DNA from 3 places in the Roseburia sp. AF02-12 genome. Region 1 is predicted to be linked to each of the others. Evidence: predicted binding sites of a transcription regulator. Region 1 holds the regulator's gene; each other region holds the start of a gene.
What was found. Region 1 encodes HrcA, which represses chaperone genes, less so after heat shock. Its sites were predicted from a motif close to TGTTAGCACTCNNNNNNNNNGAGTGCTAACA; they were not measured.
Positions count from the first base shown of each region.

Region 1 (4,221 bases):
ATTGTTGTATTTCTCTCAATCAGTCTTGTTGCAACTCCACCCATGGTCTCGATAGACAGTGACAATGGCGTAACATCCAGAAGAAGGATATCGCCTGCGCCGGCATCTCCTGCTAATTTACCACCCTGGATACAGGCACCAAGTGCTACACACTCATCCGGGTTTAAGGATTTACTTGGCTCTTTGCCTGTTAACTGTCTTACTTTATCCTGAACAGCCGGGATACGTGTAGAACCACCAACCAATAATACCTGGCCTAAGTCTGCATTGGTTACGCCTGCATCCTTCATAGCGTTCTGCACCGGGATTGCTGTTTTTTCTACTAAGTCATGTGTCAACTCATCGAATTTTGCTCTTGTCAAGTTCATATCAAAGTGCTTTGGTCCTTCTGCTGTTGCAGTAATGAATGGCAGGTTGATATTGGTTGTTGTTGCTGAAGACAACTCTTTCTTAGCTTTCTCTGCAGCTTCTTTTAATCTCTGAAGAGCCATCTTATCGGTAGATAAGTCAACGCCTTCTGCTTTCTTGAATTCGTCAATCATCCACTGTGTAATCTTGTTATCGAAATCATCTCCACCTAATCTGGTATCACCATTTGTAGATAATACTTCGATGACTCCGTCACCGATTTCGATGATAGATACATCAAATGTACCACCACCTAAGTCGTATACCATAATTTTCTGTTCTTTTTCGTTGTCCAGTCCATAAGCAAGTGCTGCTGCTGTCGGCTCGTTGATGATACGTTTTACATCAAGTCCTGCAATCTTACCTGCATCCTTGGTTGCCTGACGCTGTGCATCATTGAAGTATGCCGGTACAGTAATAACTGCTTCTGATACTTTTTCTCCTAAATATCCTTCTGCATCAGCTTTTAATTTCTGTAAAATCATTGCAGAAATCTGCTGTGGAGAATACTGTTTGTCATCAATGCTTACTTTGTAATCGGTTCCCATATGTCTCTTAATGGAAGAGATTGTTTTCTCTGCATTGGTTACTGCCTGACGTTTTGCAGGTTCACCAATCAGACGCTCACCTGTTTTTGTAAATGCTACGATAGATGGTGTTGTTCTTGCACCTTCCTGGTTTGCTATAACGGTAGGTTTTCCACCTTCCATAACTGCCACACAACTGTTTGTTGTTCCTAAATCAATACCAATAATTTTACTCATGTTCTTATCCTCCTATGCTTAATTTGCTACTTTTACCATGCTATGTCTGATTACATTTTCTTTGTACTTGTAACCTTTCTGTAACTCCTCGGCTACTACATTCTCACCGAGTTCTTCATCTTCCACATGCATTACTGCATTATGGAGATTCGGGTCAAACTCCTGACCGGCTGCTTCAATCGGTGTTACACCAACTTCTGTCAGCACTGTCATCATCTGCTTATAAATCTTATCCATACCTTCTACGAAGCCATTGTTTTTGTCTTCTTCCGGTACAGCTGCAAGCCCTCTTTCAAAATTGTCGATAACTGGAAGGATTTTCTCTAAGATTGCACTGGCTCCCATGTCATACATCTGGCTCTTTTCCTTTTCCGTTCTCTTACGGAAGTTTTCAAATTCTGCCATCTGACGTTTCAGCCGATCGGTTAAATCTTCAATCTGTTCATCCTTCTTATCTTTCTTGTCTTTCTTTTTAAAGATACTTTTCTTTTTCTCCTCATCTTCTTTCTCTATTTCTTCCGGTTCAGATTCGGTATCTTCCGTTTTTTCTTCTGCCTCAACTTCTTTTTCTTCTGAGGCGGTATTCTGTGCTTCTTCCTGCTTTTTTGCATCCTCTGCTTCTAAGTCTTCTAATACTTCTTCAAGCACTTCTTCTTTCTTTTCTTCTGCCACTTTCTTACCACCTTTCTATGCTATTCTTTCTTCGGCTTATCAAATATGCCTTCTAGTTGTGATTTCAAATTTTTCAGATTATCCATGACGTTCTCATAATCCATACGCTTCGGTCCGATAATTCCTATCGTTCCCTTCACGCCTTTACCAAGTTCATAGGTAGCTGTTACCACACTGCAGTCCTTCATGGTCTGAATTGGAGATTCATCTCCTATATAAACCTGTATGCCGTTCTCCTCATTGCTGAGGTTATCCGTCACCAGACTTACTAACTGTTTCTTCTCTTCTAACGCATCTAAAAGCTCTCCTGCTTTCTGCGAATCCGATAACTCCGGATATTTTAAGATATTCGTTGCACCGCTGGTATATATCTCCAAATCCTCGTCTTCGCTGATTGCTTCTGCTACTGCATCCAATACATCACTGATGACTTTGGAATGGATACCGGCTTTCTCTTTCAACACTGCTATGGTGCCCAGATTAATCTGATCTAATGACAATCCATTTAAATGTGTATTCAAAAGCATGTTAAGTTTTAACATATGCTCATTATCTATCGGCTCTTCTATCGGAATCATCTTATTTTTCACAAGATTGCCTTCCAATACGACAACTGCCAGAATATGTTCATCATCCACATTGGATAACTGGATGAACTTCAGGCTGTTGTGGTGATACTGCGGTGCTGTTATCATGGTGGTGTAATTCGTGTTGTTCGCCAACAGCTTTGCCACCTGCTGCAATACCTGTTCCATCTTCTCCGTATGTTCAATTACGAACTCTTTCATATCGGATACTTCTTTGTCCTTCTCTGCAATCAGATTATCTACATAGAAGCGATATCCCTTATCGGATGGAATTCTTCCTGCCGATGTATGTGGCTGCAAAATATATCCCATCTCTTCTAAGTCCGACATCTCATTCCGGATTGTTGCGGAACTTAAGTTCAAATCCGTATACTTGGAAATGGTTCTTGAACCAACCGGCTCACCTGTTTCCAGATAGTTGCGAATGATTGCATTTAAGATTTTTGTTTTTCTTTCATCTAATTCGTTCTCGTTCATTCACGTTCTCCTGAAAATGAAACTTTTATAGGTATTTGAAAAAGCTTTTTGTACTGCTTTTTCTTAGTTGTTAGCACTCAACTTGAAAGAGTGCTAATTTCTATGTACTTAAGATAGCACCATTCGTTTTTTTTGTCAACAGCATTTTATAATTTTATATTTTCTTTAGATTTGTTCTGATTCAATGCGGTTCAACACCGCACTACTTAATCCAGTAAAAACTGGGCGAGTACATAGTTGCTGATGTCCATGCCATGGTCGCTGAGCTTTATTACACCGGCTTTTTTCTCGATTAAGTCCTCTTCCTTAAGCTGGTTTAAGACTTCGCCATATACTGCTTCTATTTCCACGCCAAAAGTCTCTTTGAATTCTGTTCTTGTAACTCCCTTTAACATACGCAGGCCTAAAAACATGAATTCTTCCATCTGGGCATGGCGGCTGATTGCATCTGCACTCTCATGGAGATTCAATGCCGGTACTCCATCTATTTCCTTCGCCGAAATATTACCGCATGCTTTGATATACGCTTCAATCTCTCTTATATTACTGTAGCGTACTTCTCCAATCAGGGAAGCTGCCCCAAGTCCTACCCCAAGATACGGTACCCGCTTCCAGTATCCGATATTATGCCTTGCCTCTTTCCCCTGCTTTGCATAATTGGATACTTCATAATGCTCATAACCTGCCTCTGCAAGAATCTCCTGAGTCTTTTTATAAATTTCATACTCCGTCTCTTCAGATGGCAGATGCTCTGTCGGCTTTCCGGCTTCCCGGAGCACTGCCTCGAATTTGTATTTTTCATAAAATGGTGTTCCCTTTTCGATAATCAGGGAATAGGCTGAAATATGCTCCGGTTTTAATGCTATGACACGCTTTAAGCTGGTGACAAATTTCTCCGTACTCTGATAAGGCAGGGCACTCATCAAATCAACGTTGATATTTTCAAAGCCACATCTTCTGGCACATTTATAATTCTCCAAGAACTGCCGGTAAGTATGGATTCTTCCTAATATCTTTAATTCATCATCAAAGGCAGACTGTAACCCTATGCTGAGACGGTTAATGCCTGCTTCTTTATAGGTAAGAAGTTTTTCCTCATTTAAAGTTCCGGGATTACATTCTATGGTAATCTCTGCATCTGCTTCCACCTCAAAGCTTACCTGAATCTGTTTTAAAAGAAGTGTGATATATTCCGGAGCTAAAAGAGACGGTGTTCCACCCCCTATATATATAGTAGAAAGAGCCGGACGTCCCATTGTCTGTCCGTAATATCTGATTTCATGCAAAAGAGCACCCACGTAGCGGTTTTGTAA
Region 1 covers NZ_QTXS01000001.1:413,065-417,285, reverse strand. Annotated here, with positions in the region: gene dnaK (molecular chaperone DnaK) at 1-1,172, opposite strand, end outside; gene grpE (nucleotide exchange factor GrpE) at 1,191-1,844, opposite strand; gene hrcA (heat-inducible transcriptional repressor HrcA) at 1,865-2,908, opposite strand; gene hemW (radical SAM family heme chaperone HemW) at 3,115-4,221, opposite strand, start outside.

Region 2 (4,221 bases), 130 kb from region 1:
CAAGAGACATCAAAGCTCCGGGCAGAGATGCAGAAGGCATTTACTTTGCAGTAGATTTCTTAAAGGCAACTACCAAGAGCCTTTTAGATTCCGAGCTTAAAGATAACAAATATATTTCTGCCAAGGGAAAGAAAGTAGTTATCATCGGTGGTGGAGATACCGGAAATGACTGTGTCGGAACTTCTATCCGTCACGGCGCAGCCAGTGTCATCCAGCTTGAAATGATGCCAAAGGCACCGGATGAACGTGCTGAGAACAATCCATGGCCGGAGTGGCCGAGAGTCTGCAAGACAGACTACGGTCAGGAAGAAGCAATTGCCATGTTCGGCTCCGACCCTCGTATTTACCAGACAACCGTAAAAGAGTTCTTAAAAGACAAGAACGGTAAGCTCTGCGGATTAAAAACCGTAAAATTAGAGGGCAAAAAGGATGAAAAGACCGGACGGATGCAGATGGTGGAAGTACCAGGCTCTGAAAGCAAGTTAGATTGTGATCTGGTTCTGATTGCAGCAGGCTTCCTTGGAACAGAAGATTACATTGCCAAAGCATTCGGCGTAGACTTAAATGCCAGAACCAATGTGGCAACAGAAGCCGGTCATTACAAGACCAACGTGGAAAATGTCTTTACAGCAGGAGATATGCATCGAGGACAGTCCCTGGTTGTATGGGCAATCCGTGAAGGAAGAGAAGCAGCCCGTGAAGTAGACGAAAGTCTGATGGGATATTCTTATCTTTCCGTACAGTAATGAAAATTACAATATAATGATAGAAGAAAGTCGTCTGACTATGGTGCACCGGAGGGTGAGCTGTGGCAGGCGGCTTTTTCGTGGTTGACACATTCTGCTTTTGGGGCATAAAATAACCCTTGTGACAAAAAGAGCGAGAAGAAAACAGCGAAAGGACATAAAGAGAATGAGCAGGAAAGCAGTATTTTTTGATATTGATGGAACATTGTGGGACGAGCATTTTGTGATACCGGAGAGCACAAAGGAAGCAATCCGGAAGCTGCGGGAAAATGGACATCTGGCATTTCTCTGCAGCGGAAGAACCAGAGCATTTATTCAGGATGAAAGATTGCTGACACTGGGATTCGACGGAATTGTGGCAGGCTGCGGTACCTGGATAGAGATGGATGGAAAAACACTTTTTTATAAAAAATTAGAACAGGAATTGATAGAGGATACCATACATATATTAAAAGAGTATGGAATTCCTACGGTATATGAGGGAAGCCGGAATTTGTATATGGATCTGGAAGAATTTGAAGAAGACCCTTATGGCTTGAAACTAAAAGAGACATTGGGAGAGGATTTGCTGCCGGTAACGGGAAATGAAGCAATTATGGAAATCAGTAAGTTTTCCTGCTCCACACCGGATGATACTTATCTTAAGGTACTTTCCCATCTGGAAGAGAATTTCACACCGCTGGTGCATGATGCGGCATGTGCAGAGTTTGTTCCAAAAGGATTTTCCAAAGCGTCCGGCATCGAAAAAACCTGTGAGCTTCTTGGTATTGAGAAAGAAGATACCTATGCATTTGGAGACAGTATCAATGATGTGGAAATGTTAAAGCATGTGCAGCATGGAATTGCCATGGGAAATGGTACCAAAGCAGCAAAAGAAGCAGCGGATTATATCACAGCACCATTGCACGAAGACGGCATTTATAAGGGATTGGAGCATTTTGGACTGATTTCATAAACAAATCTAAAAAAAGTATTAAATCGTTACAAATTACAGAAAGTGAGAAAACGAGAGAAAAAACGAGATATTAAGAGTAAATATAAGGAAACAAGAGAAAAATAAAAAATGGTCAGGCTTGCGAAAAAGAGACGCAGAAACTATTATATGACTATCAGTTAGCACTCGGTTTGAATGAGTGCTAATAAAAAAGAAAGAAAACAAAGAGACCGAATCAAGGAGGCAATGAATCATGAAATTAGTACCATTATCAGACAGAGTTGTATTAAAACAGTTAAAAGCAGAGGAAAAAACCAAATCCGGAATTATCTTAGCAAGTGCTGCACAGGAGAAACCACAGGAAGCAGAAGTAATCGCAGTTGGTCCTGGCGGAGTGGTAGATGGCAAAGAAGTTACCATGCAGGTAAAAGAAGGACAGAAGGTTATTTATTCTAAATATGCCGGAACAGAAGTAAAACTGGATGGCGAAGAATATATCATCGTAAAGCAGAATGATATTCTTGCAGTAGTAGAATAATCGAATTGATAATTGGTAAATAAAACAAATAATAAAATAGGAAAATAGAAGAAAGAGGTAAGAAATTATGGCAAAGGAAATCAAATATGGAACAGAAGCCAGAACAGCATTAGAGGCTGGAGTTGATAAACTGGCAAATACAGTCAGAGTAACAATCGGACCAAAAGGAAGAAACGTTGTACTGGATAAATCATATGGCGCTCCATTAATCACAAATGATGGTGTTACCATTGCAAAAGAAATCGAATTGGAAGATGCATTCGAAAATATGGGCGCACAGCTTGTAAAAGAAGTAGCAACCAAGACCAATGACGTTGCTGGTGATGGTACTACAACAGCAACCGTTCTTGCACAGGCAATGATTCAGGAAGGAATGAAGAACTTAGAGGCTGGTGCAAACCCAATCGTTTTAAGACGTGGTATGAAGAAAGCAACTGAAAAAGCAGTTGAAACAATCGCAGCAATGTCTTCTAAAGTAACCGGAAAAGACCAGATTGCAAAAGTTGCATCTATTTCCGCAGGTGATGAAAGCGTTGGCAACATGGTAGCAGATGCAATGGAAAAAGTTTCCAATGATGGTGTTATTACCATTGAAGAGAGCAAGACCATGCAGACAGAGCTTGACCTGGTAGAAGGTATGCAGTTTGACCGTGGATACATTTCCGCATATATGTGCACAGATATGGATAAGATGGAAGCAGTTTTAGATGAGCCGTACATCTTAATTACCGATAAGAAAATCAGCAACATTCAGGAAATCCTTCCACTGTTAGAACAGATTGTTCAGTCCGGTTCCAGACTTCTTATCATTGCTGAAGATATCGAGGGTGAAGCTTTAACTACATTGATTGTAAATAAACTGCGTGGAACATTTAACGTTGTAGCAGTAAAAGCTCCAGGATATGGCGACAGAAGAAAAGAAATGTTAAAAGATATCGCTATCCTTACCGGTGGTCAGGTAATTTCAGAAGAAGTTGGTCTGGAATTAAAAGATGCTACTATGGCACAGCTTGGCCGTGCAAAATCTGTTAAGGTTAAGAAAGAGAACACCGTTATCGTTGATGGTGAAGGAAATAAAGAAGAAATCCAGGCAAGAATCGGCCAGATTCGTGCACAGCTTGAAGAGACAACATCTGAATTTGATAAAGAAAAATTACAGGAAAGACTTGCAAAACTGGCAGGCGGCGTAGCAGTTATCCGTGTTGGTGCTGCAACAGAGACAGAAATGAAAGAAGCAAAACTTCGTATGGAAGATGCTTTGAATGCAACAAGAGCAGCAGTCGAAGAAGGAATCATCGCAGGTGGCGGTTCTGCATACATCCATGCATCCAAAGAGGTTGCAAAGCTTGCTGAGACATTGGAAGGTGATGAGAAGACCGGTGCAAAGGTTATCTTAAAAGCATTGGAGGCTCCATTGTATTACATTTCCGCAAATGCAGGTCTTGAAGGTGCAGTTATTATTAATAAAGTAAAAGAGTCCGCTCCTGGTATCGGATTTAATGCAGCAACAGAAGAATATGTAGATATGGTAGAAGCTGGTATCCTTGACCCGGTTAAGGTTACAAGAAGTGCTTTGCAGAATGCAACATCTGTAGCATCTACATTACTTACAACGGAATCTGTTGTAGCAAATATCAAAGAAGATGCTCCTGCAATGCCGGCAGGAAACCCAGGTATGGGAATGATGTAATAAGAAAATAAAATATATTACTGAAAAGTAAGGATAGAGAGCTCCTGGCTGCGGATAATGCAGTCAGGAGTTTTACTATGCAGTTTTTTTCCTGATGTTAGTTTTTTGGGGGCAGTTGTTTTGATTTGCAAAATATGTTACAATTATTTCATTGTGTAACATGAAGTCTGAACAGCAAGGAGGAAGAAAAATGGGAAAGGTAGTTATTCTTACAGACAGTTCCAGTGGAATTCGTCAGGCAGAAGCGCAGCAGTTAGGGATTAGCGTATTACCAATGCCTTTTTTTATAAATGGTGAAACACTGTTTGAGGAT
Region 2 covers NZ_QTXS01000001.1:278,339-282,559, forward strand. Annotated here, with positions in the region: gene DV740_RS01280 (glutamate synthase subunit beta) at 1-746, shown strand, start outside; gene DV740_RS01285 (Cof-type HAD-IIB family hydrolase) at 913-1,701, shown strand; gene groES (co-chaperone GroES) at 1,934-2,218, shown strand; gene groL (chaperonin GroEL) at 2,286-3,908, shown strand; gene DV740_RS01300 (DegV family protein) at 4,099-4,221, shown strand, end outside.
Region 2: a site for HrcA is predicted at 1,858-1,888, ahead of groES (co-chaperone GroES). Genes of this name have one in related genera too.

Region 3 (4,221 bases), on a different contig from region 1:
AAGGAAGTAGGAAGCCTTCGGGTGGCAGTATTTGCAGATTCCCATGTAGGGACAACTTTTCATGGGGAAGGCTTTGCCGAGCATATGAAAACCATAGAGGAGCAGCACCCGGATGTGGTTCTGATTGTGGGAGACTTTGTGGATGATGATACGACAAAAGAAGATATGATAGCCTGCTGTAAAGCATTAGGAGAGCTTGATACGACTTATGGTGTATATTATGTCTTTGGAAATCATGATAAAGGATATTATCCGCCGGAATACCGGGGCTATGATGGAAATGATTTGATAGTGGAATTAGAAAAAAATCAGGTACATGTTCTGCAGGATGAGGTAGAACTGATTGCGGATAAATTCTATATAATAGGAAGACAGGATAAATCCGAAGAATATGCAGAAAAAAAGAGCCACAATGGAAGAACTGACGGCAAACCTTGATCCGGATAAATTCTCCATTGTATTAGACCATCAGCCACAGGATTATGCAGCGCAGCAGAATGTCAATGTGGATCTGGTTCTTTCCGGACATACCTACGGTGGACAGCTATTCCCGCTGATGACCATTGAGAATCTTACGAAAATGACACCGGATGACCGTGTCTATGGATATGAGCAGAGAGAAAATACGAATTTTATTGTAACATCAGGAATTTCCGACTGGGCGATTAAGTTTAAAACGGGATGTAAGTCGGAGTATCTTATGATTGATATTGAAGGAAAATAAAAGAGGTGTATATGAAAAAGTTATTTTTGTATTTGACGGAATTTTTTGCAGGAATGTCAGTGATGGCAGTAGAGTTAGGCGCAAGCAGATTACTTGCACCATATTTTAGTTCTTCCCAGATAGTCTGGACAATCATTATCGGAACCATTATGATTGCCATGGCATTGGGAAATATTTATGGCGGAAGGACGGCAGACAAATCACCGAACCCGGATAAACTGTATGGAAGAATTATCATTGCCGCAATCTGGATTGCATTAATTCCGGTAGTGGGAAAATATATTATCATAGGAATATCAGCCCTTTTAATCTTTGCGGTAAATAATAATTTCCTGATTATTGCAGCTTTTGCAGCCTGCATGGTAATTTTCGTATTTCCGCTGTTTCTGTTGGGAACGGTAACACCATCCCTGGTAAAATATTCTGTTGATAATTTAGATGACAACGGAAAGACAGTAGGTACCTTAGGGGCATTTAACACCATCGGAAGCATCATTGGAACCTTTATCCCAACCTTTGTGACAATTCCGGCAGTAGGAACATCCGTTACATTTCTTATCTTTGCGGGAATTTTACTGGCATTATCCATCGTATATTTTATCAATGCGCATACCGGAAAGAAGAAAATAGTTGCATCTATTCTGATATTTGCACTGTGCTGCGGGTTTGGATATTCCGACTCATTTGCATTCTGGGAAAATAATCTGACCTATGAGGGGGAATCCGTATATAACTATCTTCAGGTATACGAAAATCAGGACAAGGTGTCCTTATCCACCAATGTGTTATTCGGTGTGCAGTCTGTGTATATGAAGCAGGATGAACTGACCGGCATGTATTATGATTATGCCATGGCGGCACCGCTTATGTTAAAAGACAAAGAAATATCAGACATGGATGTGCTGATTCTTGGAATGGGAACCGGTACTTATGCAACCCAGTGCCGGAAATATTTTGGAGATATGAATGTGGAAGGTGTTGAAATTGATGAGAAGATTACAAAGCTTTCCAGACAGTATTTTTCACTTTCGGAGGATGTGCCGGTAACGACTTATGATGGAAGAGCATTTTTAAATGCATCCGATAAGAAATACGATGTCATTATGGTAGATGCTTATCAGGATATTACGATTCCGTTTCAGATGTCTTCCGTTGAATTTTTTACGCTGGTAAAAGAGCATTTAAATGAAAATGGCGTAATGGTGGTGAATATGAACATGCGTGGGCAGAAAGAAGGAAATATTAACCAGTATCTTTCCGACACCATAGGAAGTGTATTTGGAACAGAATATACTGTGGATGTGGCAGGCTCTACAAACCGGGAACTGTTTGCATCCGACAATGGAGAAATTTTAAAGAATCTTTCTAACAACATTTCCAAGCTTGAAAATCAGGAGTTAAAGGGAATGATGACAGAGGTATTGGCAGATACCGTTTTCTATGAAAAGGGCGATTATATTCTTACAGATGATAAGGCACCGGTGGAACTTCTTGGAATGCAGGTGATTGATGAGATGATAAAAGATGAAGTTGCATATTATAAGGGAGTTTATAAAGAGGAAGGGCTGAAAGGACTGCTGAATTCCTTTTAAATATAAGAAAAATAGTAATTAACAAAAATTGTCTGAAAATTTTAGCACTCACCTCTTGACAGTGCTAATAATGCGTGCTATATTTATGCTTGGAAACAGAAATAACAGGAATTCGTTCATAGCACAGTGGGAAATGAGGTGAAAGATATGAACATTCAGAAATTTACACAGAAGTCAATGGAAGCAATCCAGGATTGCGAAAAATTAGCATATGAATATGGCAATCAGGAAATCGAGCAGGAACATCTTTTAGTGGCATTACTGCAGCAGGAAGATGGACTGATTTTAAAACTGATTGAGAAAATGGAAATCCAGAAGGAGCATTTTGTAGACAATGCAATCCGCCATCTGGAAGCAAGAACCAAGGTGTCCGGCGGCCAGGTTTATGTCGGCCAGGCATTGAATAAGGTATTGATTAGTGCAGAGGATGAGGCAAAGCAGATGGGAGATGATTATGTCTCCGTAGAGCATCTGTTTTTATCCTTGTTAAAATATCCGAACCCTGCATTAAAGGAAATTTTTAAGGAATATGGTATTACAAGAGACCGTTTCCTGCAGGCACTGTCTACGGTGCGTGGCAACCAGCGTGTGACCTCCGATAATCCGGAAGCTACTTATGATACCTTAAATAAATATGGTTATGATATGGTAGAGAGGGCGAGAGACCAGAAGCTGGATCCGGTCATCGGACGAGATGCAGAAATCCGGAATGTAGTGCGTATTTTGTCCCGTAAGACGAAAAACAATCCGGTACTGATTGGCGAACCCGGTGTAGGTAAAACCGCAGTTGTAGAGGGACTGGCACAACGGATTGTACGTGGTGATGTTCCGGAAGGATTAAAGGATAAGAAGCTCTTTGCACTGGATATGGGTGCATTGGTAGCCGGAGCAAAATACCGTGGTGAATTTGAGGAACGTCTGAAAGCAGTATTGGATGAAGTAAAGAAATCCGAAGGACAGATTATCCTCTTTATCGATGAGCTGCATACCATTGTCGGTGCAGGAAAAACCGATGGAGCCATGGATGCCGGACAGCTTTTAAAACCAATGCTTGCCCGTGGAGAACTGCATTGTATCGGTGCTACCACATTGGATGAGTACCGTGAATACATTGAAAAGGATGCCGCATTGGAACGAAGATTCCAGCCGGTTATGGTAGACGAACCGACGGTAGAAGATACTATTTCTATCCTGCGTGGATTAAAGGAGAGGTATGAAGTATTCCATGGAGTAAAGATTACCGACAGCGCACTGGTTTCCGCAGCTGTGCTTTCGAACCGATATATCTCAGACCGGTTCTTACCGGATAAGGCAATTGACCTGGTGGATGAAGCCTGTGCACTGATTAAGACAGAGCTTGATTCCATGCCGACCGAGTTAGACGAACTGAACCGTCGTGTCATGCAGTTAGAGATTGAAGAGACTGCATTGAAAAAAGAGGATGACCGTCTGAGCCAGGAGCGTCTGGCAGACTTACAGAAAGAGTTAGCAGAGCTTCGGAGTGAGTTCCAGAATAAGAAGGCACAGTGGGACAATGAAAAGAAATCCGTAGAGAAAGTCCAGAAGCTGCGTGAGGATTTGGAAAGCCTGAAAAATGAAATCCAGCAGGCAGAGCAGAGCTATGATTTAAATAAAGCGGCAGAATTAAAATATGGTAAGCTGCCGCAGTTACAGCAGCAGTTGGAAATTGAAGAAGAAAAAGTCAAAGGTGAAGATTTATCACTGGTACATGAAAGTGTCAGCGAAGAAGAAATCGCAAAGATTATCTCCCGCTGGACCGGAATCCCGGTAGCAAAACTGACTGAGAGCGAACGAAATAAGACACTGCACCTTGATGAAGAACTGCATAAACGTGTCATTGGACAGGACGAGGGCGTTACCAAGGTAACCGAAGCAATCATCCGT
Region 3 covers NZ_QTXS01000002.1:720,711-724,931, forward strand. Annotated here, with positions in the region: gene DV740_RS12840 (metallophosphoesterase) at 1-438, shown strand, start outside; gene DV740_RS12845 (hypothetical protein) at 413-724, shown strand; gene DV740_RS12850 (spermidine synthase) at 736-2,316, shown strand; gene clpB (ATP-dependent chaperone ClpB) at 2,464-4,221, shown strand, end outside.
Region 3: a site for HrcA is predicted at 2,356-2,386, ahead of clpB (ATP-dependent chaperone ClpB). Genes of this name have one in related genera too.